3 regions of the Clostridium sp. LS3 genome follow, and region 2 is predicted to be linked to each of the others. Evidence: a T-box and tRNA genes for the amino acid it is inferred to sense, from the RefSeq annotation. Region 2 holds a T-box; the other regions hold tRNA genes.
The links. The T-box of region 2 lies ahead of metG (methionine--tRNA ligase). A T-box ahead of a tRNA ligase gene usually reads a tRNA of that ligase, here a tRNA-Met.
Positions count from the first base shown of each region.

Region 1 (4,641 bases), 740 kb from region 2:
AGTTCAAAAGTAGATGCTATTGAAAAATCACTTAGAGTAGCAAGAAGAAAGAGGATACCTGTAGTCTTAGATATAATGGGAATAAGTTTCTCATTTTTCAGAAGAGAAGTAGCATTAAGATTTATAAGTAGATACAATATAAATGTTGTAAAGGGAAAGTTAGAGGATTTTAACGTATTATTCCATAGTAATGATAAATTAAAAAACAAGAATTTTGATGAGACTAAACTTATGGAGGATATAGAAATTAGAGTAGAATTAAGAAGTTTTTCTAGAAGATATAATACAATAGTGGTAGTTCAGTCAGAAGATTATTATTTAACAGATGGATTTAGTGAATTTCATGTAGATGGATATCCAGATAAGTTTAGTAATATATTAGGAATTCAATCAATATTATGTGGATTAATTTCTGTGGGGGTTGCAGCTGCAAGTAATAATGAACAAATATTTAGAGCCGTCTTAGTTGCTATTATGACTATAGCAGTAAGTGAAAAAATAGTTATACAAAAGAACTTAAAACCAGAAAATAAAGTATGGTTAAAGGAATACTTATTAGATGAAATAGAAAATATAAATGCAGATAAATTAAATAGATTAGCAAAAGTTGATTATTCTTTTGTAAGATAAGTTAGTGGGAAGATATAATATTACTTGCGACCTCGCAAGATCCAAGTTGCCGTAATATTATATCTCCTTCTTTATAATGATTAAATAGAATTCATTGCTTGGGCAAATTTATGAATATTATCATTTAGTATATTTGATTTGCTGGAGGATGTTTTGGCTATTTTCTTAACTATAAATTTTTCAAAGAAGTTCATTTTGTCAAAATTGAATTCTCCTCCAAAATAGATCTTTGATATTGCTATATTAATTAATTCTGGCGGGAAATTTTCAATGAGTTCATTATTTATTGCATCTCCTTCTTGCATTCCACAAATGAATAAACCAATTTGCTTTTCTTTTAATTCTTTCAAATTATTTGAACAGAATTCTGTTACTTCTTTTTGTATTCTACCCATATATATTGATCCGCCAATAATGACTTTATCGTACTTTGAAATATCAATATCTCCTGAGTTTTTTAAGTTAATTATATTTGGTTTATCCTTAAGTTCTTTAGACATAAATTCTACACATCTTTCTGTACATCCGTATTTGCTTGAATAAAGGATTAAAGTACTCATTTAATTCACCTCATTTTTTATTTAATACATTTTCTATAGACTTAAGATAAGCTTTAGATGTTACTGTTGCGCCAGATATAGCATCTATTTTAGTGCTTTGGGTTTCAATAACTTTATTAAATAATTCCTCACTTACACCTGGCTTTGAAAAAGTAACATCATCTTTAATTAAAATCTCAGTAATTTTATTATTCTTAACTGTAATATCAAGCTTATTGGTCCATCTTCCATGATCATATTCTCCAGTGTATTTGCCATCATCTAATTTAGAGATGTCTATGCCATTTAAACTAATGCTCATACCTTCATTAAGACCTCGAGATAAATAAAAAATTACTCCTACAAAAATAAGCAAAAATAAAAGTATTAGTGACATTAATATTTTAAAAAATGTCTTCAAATAGATTCTCTCCTAACTATTTATTATTGTGAGCTATTTTTAATACTATTTCCTTTGAGTAAAACTCAATTAATTTTTGTTTTTGTTCTTCTTCCATATCTTTTTCTATAGATAGCTTTATTATAAGTCCTAATGTTGATACTGCTATAATTTGAGCAGTTAATTCTAGGGTTTCTTCATCTATGAGTTTATCTTTATAAATATCCTGTAAGCATTTATATAGTGAAGATAGAGCTGCTTTTTCTTTTGAGGCCCCTTTAAATAAATAGGATGTGTATTTTAAAGCTTCTTTTGACGTATTTAACTGAGCAGCCATAAATTCTTCAGGCATACTTAGGGCTATGTTTATATAATTTTTAGTCATTTCTATTAATTTTTCTTCAGCAGAATTAGATTTTGTTTCGGCTGAAGATATAGCAGATACTATTTTTTTATATCCTTTTAGCATTAAATTATTTATTATTTCTTCTTTATCGTTAAAGTAGTGATAAATTATAGCAGGTGAGTATTCAATTTTCTTAGCTATTTTTCTAATAGATAATTTTTCAAATCCTTCTAAAGCTATAATTTCATTTGCAGCTGAAAGAATAAGCTCTCTCATTTCTTCTATTTCACGATCTCTTCTTTTTTCTATAATCATAATTAACTCCTAATTTATTAAACATCGTTTAATTATTGAACAGTGTTTAATAATATAGTATCATTGTATTTTTTTTATGTCAATATATAGAAAAGAAATTAAAAAAAGATAGTGTAGAACTATTTCTAGTTATACACTATCTTTAAATATTGGTTGCGGGAGCAGGACTTGAACCTACGACCTTCGGGTTATGAGCCCGACGAGCTGCCAACTGCTCCATCCCGCGATATCAATGCACTAACCTCAGTCAGTATGTTAAGTATAGTACTATTATTAACAAAAGTAAAGGAAAATATTAAAATATTTTAAAAAAAATTTAAAAATATTAAAAAAACCATTACAAAACGTTTACGAATGATTTATTATTTAGTTAAGCGATTCACTAAACCGCTTCAGTAAATAATAAATCATTTAGGAGAGAGATTTATGAATAAGATATGTGTACTTGGAAGCATGAATATGGATTTAGTTTTAAAGGTTAAGGATATACCTCAAGTAGGTGAAACTATTTTATCAAAATCTTTTGAAAAGATATCAGGAGGAAAAGGAGCTAATCAAGCTGTAGCAGCAAGAAGAAGTGGTTCAAAAGTATTCATGATATCTAAAATAGGTAAAGATGATAATGGATTAATATTAAAAAGCAAACTAAAAGAAGATAATATAAATGTAAATTTCATATATGAAGATGACAAAGAAGCAACAGGAATGGCAATTATAATGGTTAACGAAAATGGAAACAATTCAATAGTTGTTGCACCAGGATCAAATATGACAATGAATGAAGGGGAAATTGATAAATCTATAAGAGCTTTAGAAGAAAGTGATATACTTATATCTCAATTTGAAACTCCTGAAGAAATTACATTAAAGGCATTTAAGAAATTTAAAGAATTTGGAAAAGTAACAATATTGAATCCAGCACCAGCAAAAACGATGGATGATGAACTTTTAAAAGTAACAGATATTATAGTTCCAAATGAAACAGAAGCAGAAGTCTTAACTGGGGTTAAAGTTGAAAGTTTAGAAGATGTAAAGAAAGCAGCGAAAACTTTCCAAGATAAAGGAGTGAAATTTGTAATTATCACTTTAGGGGCAAGAGGTGCAGCAGTAATAGGAAAAGATTTCTGTGAAGTAGTACCAGCATTTAAGGTTAATGCAATAGATACAACGGCAGCAGGAGATAGCTTTATAGGAGGTTTGAGTTCTAAATTAGATATAAGAAATTTGAATAAAGAAAATCTTATAAAAGCAGTAACCTTTGGTAATAAAGTTTCATCAATAGCAGTTCAAAGAAAAGGAGCACAACCTTCAATACCATATTTAAAAGAGGTGGAAGAGGTTTATGGAGAGGAGTAAGCTAATGAGAAAATATACTATTAAATAGAATATTATAGTAATTATTCATAGATAATGAAAAGATACTTTCATTAAAGAAGGTAACCTTTTTTATAAATATAAAATATATTCAAAATTTTAAAGAATATAATTTCAAAATTATAAATATTATGATAAATTATAAGTATAGGAATTATTTAGGGGGACTGTAGTAATGGATGTTATAATATATAAGCTAGTTTTAAATTACTTAAATGAAAAAGTAACAAATGAATTAAAGGATGAATTAAAGGATGAATTTATTAATGCAGCTTTACATTTTAATATAAATAATGATATATACCAAAAGTACTCACCAGTACAAATTGAATGTATGATAAATAAAATATCATCAGAAGAAATAATAGACTATGTTGAATTATGCTCAGTATATGGCTATATATTATATAGATCTATAGAACAGAATAAACTTAAAAATGAGGAAAGAATAGAAGTTCTTCAGATAGTTTTAAAAATAAGTAATACTATAACTGGCTATTTAAGAAATTTAATAAGTGAAGATGAATTATTTGAAAAGTTATTAAATATAACAAAGAAACTTAATTTAACAAAGGAACAAAACAAGAAGATAATTGAAATATTAAATCAATAAGCATAATTATGTAAACGTTAATTATAATTTTAAATAAGTAAGGTTTCTATTAGTATAGGAATCTTACTTATTTATTGCTAGAGGAAAGTATAAAAGTTCAGAGTTTTGAAAACGTAATCATATAATTTTTTATATGAAATGTTTTAATAATTTAAAAATATGGTAGAATTTTAAAGAGAAAGGAGTGGATAACGTTATGAATAAAGCAATAGAAGTGTTAGAAAAGTATTTTGGATATAACTCCTTTAGAGAAGGGCAAAGTGAAATAATATCTAATATTTTAAGGGGAAGAGATAGCTTTTGTATAATGCCTACTGGTGGTGGAAAGTCAATTTGTTACCAAATACCAGCTTTAATTCTTAATGGAATTACTTTAGTTATATCTCCTTTAATATCTTTAATGAAGGACCAAGTAGACTCTATA
Region 1 is NZ_CM143921.1:867,706-872,346, forward strand. Features, by position in the region: gene ACZJV1_RS04015 (hydroxyethylthiazole kinase) at 1-630, shown strand, start outside; gene ACZJV1_RS04020 (flavodoxin domain-containing protein) at 711-1,190, opposite strand; gene ACZJV1_RS04025 (FMN-binding protein) at 1,201-1,590, opposite strand; gene ACZJV1_RS04030 (TetR/AcrR family transcriptional regulator) at 1,607-2,230, opposite strand; tRNA gene ACZJV1_RS04035 (tRNA-Met) at 2,381-2,456, opposite strand; gene rbsK (ribokinase) at 2,657-3,586, shown strand; gene ACZJV1_RS04045 (hypothetical protein) at 3,780-4,217, shown strand; gene recQ (DNA helicase RecQ) at 4,414-4,641, shown strand, end outside.
Region 1: it encodes a tRNA-Met, which carries the amino acid that the T-box ahead of metG (methionine--tRNA ligase) is inferred to sense. The anticodon was not compared.

Region 2 (4,641 bases):
GATAACAGCAGTTAAGCAAGCAAAAAATGGCTCGTGAGGAAATAGCAATAAACATAAAAATACTGAAATTGCAGTTTTAATAGTTCTAAGTCCAACTTTAGGGATAGTAAAGTTCATATGTTGTTCTCCTTAATATTTATAATATCATTTGATTTCATTAGTTTTATCGTCTTGTGATGAATTAATTTCATTAGTTTTAGTATATTCTGGTGGGTTAATGTATTTATTAATAACAATTGCAATCATTATTCCAAAAGCTGTCTCTATAGTTCTTCTAAAAGAGTAAATTAATGGACTATCATAATTAGGTGATATAATAATACCAATTAAAACAATAGAAGCAATAGAGCAGGCAGCTGGCTTTTTTACTAGATTACACAAATAAATAATTAAAGATACACCAATTGCAGCTATTATTGCAGAGAATGATGATAAATTAAATTTATTTATTGTAAAAAGTAAAAGAACGCCTAGAATACCACCGAGTAATGTACCTATTAATCTATTAAGGCCTGTTTTAACTGAGTTTTCTACTGTGTCTTGTACACAGATTACAGCTGCAATTGCAGCAAAAAGAGAATTCGGCCAAAATATTAGGCAAATTAAAATAGAAAGAGCTGTTTTAATATTTCTATAACCAATATGAGGTAAGTCAAATTTTCTCACAGTATCAACTCCAATCTTTTTTATAATATTATAGCATATAACTTATATAAGGTTAGTGTTATAAATATGACTTAAAATTATAAGACTATATGAAATAGTACGTATTTTTAATTTGAGTATTATATTTATAGGTATGTAGTTACTAATTAATTTTAATTAGTAACTACATACTTATAAATATATATTGCAGATATAGTTATTACTATTATAAAATATAAATATTACAAATATGTTTAATAAGGATTGATTATATGAATTTTTGGGTTTATTTAGTATTAACAGAAATAATACCATTAGGTTTGTTTATTGTAGGAGGATTGTACGAATCCAAATCTACAAAGTATCCAGATATGAAAATAGGATATAAAAATAAATATTCAACACAAAGTAGCTTAGCATGGGAATATTCAAATAAGTTAGTGGCTAAGTTAAATGGATCTGTAGGAACATTACTATTTATAGTTAATGCAGTATTATTATTTATAATTGGAGAAAGTGCTTTTACTTTTTTATTAGCATTTAATTTATTTATGGTTGTTTTATCAAGATTGATGATAGATAATATAATAAAGAAAAAGTTTGATAAAGAGTGAATTGTTAAAAATAATTGACAGTATTTTTAATATAGAATATCATAATAATAAATGGAAAATGCAGTGAAGAGAAGAGTAGTGAAGAAATATAGTCTAAAAGAGAACTAGGCAAGGTGAAAGCTAGTGACAGTAATCTTCATGAATATGGACTTGGAGCAGATTCTTTGAGCTTATTAAGTTAGAGGAATACGGTAGCAACCGTTATATTGCAAGGTGAATAAATTTCACCTATTGAGATATTTATTGCGAAATAAGTATGAAATAGAGTGGTAACACGTATAATACGTCTCTATATAGGTCTTAATATACCTATATAGAGATTTTTTTTATTATTATAAAGAAGAAACCATGTTAGGGAGGAGAAAAGATATGTGTAAAAAGACATATTATATAACTACACCAATTTACTATCCATCAACTAAGCTTCATATTGGAAATACTTATACTACTGTAGCAGCCGATGCTCTTGCAAGATATAAGAGATTAACTGGATATGATGTAATGTTTTTAACTGGAACAGATGAACACGGTCAAAAGATACAAAGAATAGCAGAAGAAAAAGGTATAACACCAAAAGAGCATGTAGATGAAATAGTGGCAGGAATAAAAGATCTATGGAAAATGATGAATATCAATTATGATAAATTTATAAGAACAACTGATGATTACCATATAAAAGCTGTTCAAGATATCTTCAAAAAATTATATGATAAAGGAGATATATATAAATCATCATATGAAGGTCTATACTGTACTCCATGTGAATCTTTCTGGACAGAAACTCAATTGGTTAATGGAAACTGCCCAGATTGTGGTAGACCAGTAGAAAAGTCAAAGGAAGAAGCATACTTCTTCAAAATGAGTAATTATGCTGATAAATTAATGGAATATATAGAGTCTCATCCAGAGTTTATACAACCAGAATCAAGAAAAAATGAAATGGTTAATAACTTTTTAAAACCAGGTCTTCAAGATCTTTGTGTTTCAAGAACTAGCTTCAATTGGGGCGTTCCTGTAACATTTGATGAGGGACACGTTGTATATGTATGGATAGATGCTCTTTCAAACTATATTACAGCATTAGGTTATGGAAGTGAAAATAAAGACTTATATGATAAATATTGGCCAGCAGATGTACATTTAATTGGTAAGGATATTTTAAGATTCCATACTATTTATTGGCCAATTATGCTAATGGCTTTAGATTTACCATTACCAAAGCAAGTATTTGGTCATGGATGGTTACTTGTTGATGGTGGAAAGATGTCAAAATCTAAAGGCAATGTTGTTGACCCAGTAACATTAGTGGAACATTTTGGAGTAGATGCAGTTAGATATTACCTATTAAGAGAAATACCATTTGGATCAGATGGATTATTTAATAATGAAATATTTATAAAGAAGATAAACTCAGATCTTTGTAATGATTTAGGAAACCTTCTTTCAAGAACAGTAGCTATGATTGAAAAGTATTTTGATGGAACTATACCAGAAAATTCAAGCAAAGAAGCTGTTGATGATGAATTAATAAGCTTAGCTTTAGAAACTACAAATAAAGTTAATAAAGCTATAGATGATTTAAGAATTCCAGAAGTTCTAGAATATATATTTGATTTAATAGGAAGAGCAAATAAATATATAGATGAAACAACTCCGTGGATATTAGCTAAGGACGAAGAAAAGAAGGAAAGATTAGGTACTGTATTATATAACTTGGTAGAAAGTTTAAGATTTGCATCAGTTTTATTATCTGCATTCTTACCAGATACAAGTAAGAAGATAAATGAACAAATAAATACAACTAATATTTCTTTTGAATCCTTAAGTAGCTTTAATGGTACTGTTGTAGGAACTAAGGTTCAAAAAGGTGAGGCTTTATTCCCAAGAATAGATGTTGATAAGAAGCTGGCAGAATTAGATGCCTTAAGAGAAGCTCAGTTAGCAGAAAATAAAAAAGATGAAAAAAGAGAAATTACTCTAATAAAAGAAGAAATCACAATAGAGGATTTTGAAAAAATAGATTTAAGAGTAGTAAAAGTATTAGCTTGCGAACCGATAAAAAAAGCTAAGAAGTTACTAAAATTAAAGGTAGATTTAAATGGAGAAGAAAGACAGGTAGTTTCAGGAATAGCACAATACTACAAGCCTGAAGATTTAGTAGGGAAATATGTAGTATTAGTAGCTAACTTAAAACCGGTAACATTAAGAGGTGAGTTATCACAAGGGATGATATTAGCAGCATCAACAGATGATGATAGTTTGTTAAAGGTAGTAAATCCAGGAGAATTACCAACTGGAAGTCAAGTAAGATAAATCTTTATAATTTAATTAAGTTTATTTTAAAAATGATGATAAAGGAGGATAGGGGAACCTATCCTCAAATTTTTATAAAAAAATAATTATAATAAGGAGACATTGATATGAAAAAAACATTCGATATATCTAAAGAAAAAAGAGAAGCTTTAAAGAATGAAATAAAAACCTATTTCTATGAAGAAAGAGATGAGGAATTAGGTGATTTAGCATCAAATATGATACTGGATTTCTTTATGGATAAATTAGCAGTAGAATTTTATAATCAGGGGATAGAAGACTCTTATAAATATATTATAGATAGAGCAGAAGATTTACTTGGAATACAAAAATAAAGCAATAAGAAAATAGTGAGGGGATATTTATGAATATTATTATAGGAAATGCATGGCCATATGCAAATGGGCCACTACATTTAGGAAGAATAGCAGTATTACTCCCAGGAGATATTATTGCAAGATATCATAGGCTTATGGGAGATGATGTTGTGTTCTTGTCAGGAACAGACTGTCACGGAACTCCTGTAACTATGAGAGCTAAAGAAGAGGGAATAACCCCTATGGATGCTGTAGTTAAGTATCATAATGAATTTAAAAAGTGTTTTGATGACTTAGGATTTTCTTTTGATATATTTGCTAAAACTCACTCTACCTATCATGAGAATAAGGTTAAAGAGTTTATATTAGATTTATATAAAAAGGGATACATATATGAAAAGGAAATTGACCAAAAATATTGCGAAAGCTGTAATGAGTTTTTACCTGAGACATATATGGAAGAAAAATGTCCTTATTGTGAGGAAAAGTTAGTTACACAAACAAAGCATTTATTCTTTTCACTTTCGCAATTTGAGAATGATGTTAGGAGACTTTTAATTAGGCAAAAAGGTTGGAGAGAAAATGCTCAAAAGATAGTAAAAAGATATTTAGATGAGGGTTTAAGGGATAGAGCTGTAACAAGAGATTTTAATTGGGGCGTAGATGTTCCTTTAGAAGGATATGATGATAAAAAAATATTCGTTTGGATTGAGGCGGTTATGGGATATTTAACTGCTAGCATGAAGTGTTTA
Region 2 is NZ_CM143921.1:130,577-135,217, forward strand. Features, by position in the region: gene ACZJV1_RS00600 (FUSC family protein) at 1-117, opposite strand, end outside; gene ACZJV1_RS00605 (FUSC family protein) at 145-666, opposite strand; gene ACZJV1_RS00610 (SdpI family protein) at 918-1,259, shown strand; T-box leader at 1,314-1,553, shown strand; gene metG (methionine--tRNA ligase) at 1,629-3,572, shown strand; gene ACZJV1_RS00620 (DUF2164 family protein) at 3,680-3,907, shown strand; gene ACZJV1_RS00625 (methionine--tRNA ligase) at 3,937-4,641, shown strand, end outside.

Region 3 (4,641 bases), 1.1 Mb from region 2:
TTTCTTGGGATATATAGATATTCTCCATCTATATATTCCTGAACTATTTTCAATATTTTCTCTGGAAGAATATCTTGCGCTTTTTCATATCTCATAAATCATTGCTCCTTTATCTACACTTATTTTGTAAATAAGGCACAACGATTAATAAAACATATATATCAAATTAATCTTTTAAATCAGCTCTGAACAACTTGTTTCATGTCTTACAATCGTTGTGCAGAGCTAACTACAGCGCAGTTATTTTCAATCACTTTCAATCACCTCATTATAAATTACAATAGCCTATAAGTAAGATTATACCTCAATTCAATTAACTTATAAAGTTAAATTCATCATAGAACTACCTTCAATTTATATATTATTTTATTTTTATGTCTATAATCACAATGTTATTGTTCATAAAATAAAGGTTAAGAATACTTTTATGCTTCTCAACCTTATAATTAGCTGTTTTAACTCTAAATCTTTGTTAATATTATTTTATTTAGTTTTTCAGCAGATCAATTCTACCTATATTATCATTATAAAACAAAATATGTATTAATTTTACGATCTCTTATTGACCTTTAATATCTTCAACCTTTATAAATTAGATATATTTTCTAAAATATAATATTACATTAAGATATTCTACCTTTATACTCACCATTAATTTTAAATATATTTACACCATACATATTTGAATATGCTTTCTCACTACCTTCTGGCATTAGCTTTAATTGGATGCTTAAGTCACAATTAGCATTTTCAATTAATGTCATATCTTTTTCTATTTTTAAAGGCTCTACATTAATATTCTTTCCATCAGCAACATCAAGATCTAACCTAGTCATCTTCAACATTTTATCTAATTTTGATTTATCTTCAGCTGTAATAGGTATTAACTCACTATAATCATCATTATCACTAACTATTCTATCATCAATATTTTTTCCAGCAAAAAAATCTTTTAATAATTGAACTGCAAAATCCACCTCTGAATAATCACCTTTTTTATAGTTAATTCCTTCTTCAACATCAACTATTACTGTATAATCTTCTAAATCAGCTACATTGCCTTTTGCATTAGATGAACTATCCTGTGTTTTACTATCTCCTACAGCTTTATCATTATCTGATTTACTATCCTTAGAACCATCCTTCTCTGAAGAATTATCTTTTTTATCCTCTACTTTAGGTTTATTATCACCCTTTTGATCTTTCTCTGTTTTACCACATGCTATTAGACTTGTTGATAAAATACAAATAGACATAATTAGCAATAAAAATTTCTTTTTCATCATGTATCCTCCTTTTTCCTGTCTAGTTAATTATATCATTATTATATAAATTTTGTATATATTGATTTTTTCATTTATATATTTAAATTAATATTAAAGATTGTTACATAATAACAAAAAAGCTCCAAGCCTTAATATTATAAAGGCTTGAAGCTACTTCTTATTAATTATCTAATAGTTGTCATTATACTATTTTAGTTGTCCATTCCTCAAAACCATTTCCACAATAATATGTCTTTATGTTTTTAGGAGTTCTACTGGAAGCTACGATTACCACTTATTTCAACTAGATATATAATATTTTTATTATAGCTAAAGGATGATTTATTTTATGAAGCAAATAAAAAGATTTATTATTATAGCTTTGTTATTATCTATATCACTAACACTATACCGCTTTACTCCTACTAGAATTACTCCAAAAGAAGAGCTATCCGAAGATGATATAAAAATAAAAGTTCACCTACAGGTAACAACAGACCCTCTTTATTAACTGAAAGAAGATAAAAATAAATATGTACTATTTTAAAAACTAATATTATGAGGTGAATGTTGAAAATGATTTATTAACCTTATTTAAGCAAAATTTATATAACTAAGCATAAAATCAAAGCATATTTTAGAATATATTTATTTAAGTTGCTTTTTTATATAATATAATTTGGTTTTGAATAGAATTTTATTTATTATAAATCATTAGCTATGGTTTTAAATCTTAATTTAACTTATTCTTATTTCTTAGCATTTGATATCATCTGACATGCTAAGCCATCTCTTGTCATCATATTCCACAATATGATGTTATCTCGCTTTGACATCAATCTTTATTAAGCATATACTAATAATACAAGTTGGCCAAGCCAATATGTAAACTTAATATCGCGGGATGGAGCAGTTGGTAGCTCGTTGGGCTCATAACCCAAAGGTCGTAGGTTCAAGTCCTGCTCCCGCAACCAAAACCTTACTCTTACTGTAAGGTTTTTTATTATTTAAAAGCTTCTGAATCATTTGTTAATCCTCTCTCAAAATTTTATTTAAATCATGTTAATTAATTGAAAGATAACAGAGCTAATTTACTCATCATATGTTATACTTTCATTTAGATCATTATGAAAGAAGGTACATATTTAATGAATTATAAAACTTTTGAAAATAAATTTGATGTTAAAGAACACATTGCTTATGCCACTGTTTTAAAGAAAGATGGAAGTGAGTTAGTTTTCCAAATAGATGCTGACGATATTGAAAGAATAAAATCTATGGGAACTTGGTTTGCTGAATGGAATAAAGATTTTAATGCTTATACAATTCAAAATATAAGCAAATCAAAAGGAACTAAGCATTTAAAACAAAGTCTTCAAACAGTTATTTTAAATGCTAATCCAAAAGCTCCTGTTAAACATATTAATGGTAATATGCTAGATAACAGAAAATCTAATTTAGAAATAGTCCCAAGTGCTCAAAAAAATCAATATGAAAAAGTTGATGATAACACCATTGCTATCATTCTAACTAATAAATACGGCACTCCACATGCTAGGGCATTAATTTCTTCTGAAGATTTAAATACTGTTATAACTGACGAGTTTAGCTGGGTTCAATATAAGAAGAATGGAGTTATCATGGTTATCGCCAATACTCCACAGGGTAGAATTCATTTAGATAAACTTATAATGAAGCCTACTGAATCTGAAATTGTACATCACATAAACTTAAACCCTCTGGATTGTAGACGTAGCAACTTAGAAAACAAAGTAATCGAATAAATATCCTAAAGAAAGCCTAGTGATGTAACACTAAGCTTTTCTTATTTATCATATATCAAATTTTTATAAACATCTTATTTTTTATTATTTAATAGTTCGATTATCTTATCTATCCATTCATGTTCCCTAATTTGCTCACCTACAAGTAACACCAGTAACTAAGTCTATTAATCTCATTTGCTTGAGATAAGGTTCACTCTTTATAATCCTAAATCCAATAGTAGTAAAACAAGCTATTATACTATTTTAGTTGTCCAATCCTCACAGTTCCATATCTCTGTCACAACATCTCTATAGAATTCTGGTTCGTGGGATACTAGTAAAATTGATCCTTTGTATTCTTTTAATGCTCTCTTTAATTCGTCTTTTGCATCTACATCTAAGTGATTTGTTGGCTCGTCTAGGATTAATATATTTGTTTCTGTATTTAAAATCTTGCATAGTCTTACCTTTGCAGCCTCTCCACCTGATAAAACCATTATTTTTGATTCTAATTGTTTTGTTGTTAAACCACATTTAGCTAAGGCTGCTCTTATCTCGTATTGTGTTTTACTTGGGAACTCTTGCCACACTTCTTCTATACAAGTATTTGTATTTCCTGATCTATCTTCTTGCTCAAAATAACCTATATGTTGATAGTCTCCTCTATGAACTTTTCCTGATAGTGGTTGTTGTATTCCTAGTAAGCTTTTAAGTAATGTTGATTTACCAAGTCCATTTGCGCCAACTAAAGCTATTTTTTGTCCTCTTTCCATTAATAAGTTTAATGGCTTAGTTAGTGGCGAATCATATCCTATAACTAAATCTTCAGTTTCAAATATTGTTTTTCCAGCTGTTCTTGCTATTTTAAAGTTAAACTCTGGCTTTGGTTTTTCCTTTGAAAGTTCTATTACTTCCATCTTATCAAGCTTCTTTTGTCTTGATTTAGCCATATTAGCAGTAGCAACATTTGCTTTATTTCTTGCAACGAAGTCTTCTAATCTAGCTATTTCCTTTTGTTGCTTTTCATAAGCTTGCTCTAATCTCTTTTTGTTTTCTTCATATAATCTCTTAAATTCGTAGTAATCTCCAACATACCTTGTTAACTTTCTTTCTTCAACATGATAAATTAAGTTAACTACTGAGTTTAAAAATGGTATATCGTGAGAAATTAATATAAAGGCATTTTCATAATTATTTAAATATCTCTTAAGCCACTCTATATGTTCTTCATCTAAATAGTTAGTAGGCTCATCTAAAAGTAGTATGTCTGGATTTTGAAGTAATAACTTTCCAAGTAGTATCTTCGTTCTTTGTCCACCTGATAAATCATCAACATCTTTATCTAAACCTAAATCTAAAAGTCCAAGACCTTTAGCCACTTCTTCTACCTTTGCATCTATTACATAAAAACCATTATGATCTAATAAATCTTGAATAACTGCTGTTCTTTCAAGCATTTTTTCCAGTTCTTCTGGAGTACAATCTCCCATTTTTTCATAAAGAGAGTTCATTTCTGTTTCTAAATCAAATAAATACTTAAAAGCATCTCTTAAAGCATCTCTTATACTTTGCCCTTTTACTAAAGCTGCATGTTGATCCATATAGCCAAC
Region 3 is NZ_CM143921.1:1,213,465-1,218,105, reverse strand. Features, by position in the region: gene ACZJV1_RS05540 (CD3324 family protein) at 1-95, opposite strand, end outside; gene ACZJV1_RS05535 (hypothetical protein) at 624-1,283, opposite strand; gene ACZJV1_RS05530 (hypothetical protein) at 1,615-1,776, shown strand; tRNA gene ACZJV1_RS05525 (tRNA-Met) at 2,164-2,239, shown strand; gene ACZJV1_RS05520 (hypothetical protein) at 2,414-3,049, shown strand; gene ACZJV1_RS05515 (ABC-F family ATP-binding cassette domain-containing protein) at 3,286-4,641, opposite strand, start outside.
Region 3: it encodes a tRNA-Met, which carries the amino acid that the T-box ahead of metG (methionine--tRNA ligase) is inferred to sense. The anticodon was not compared.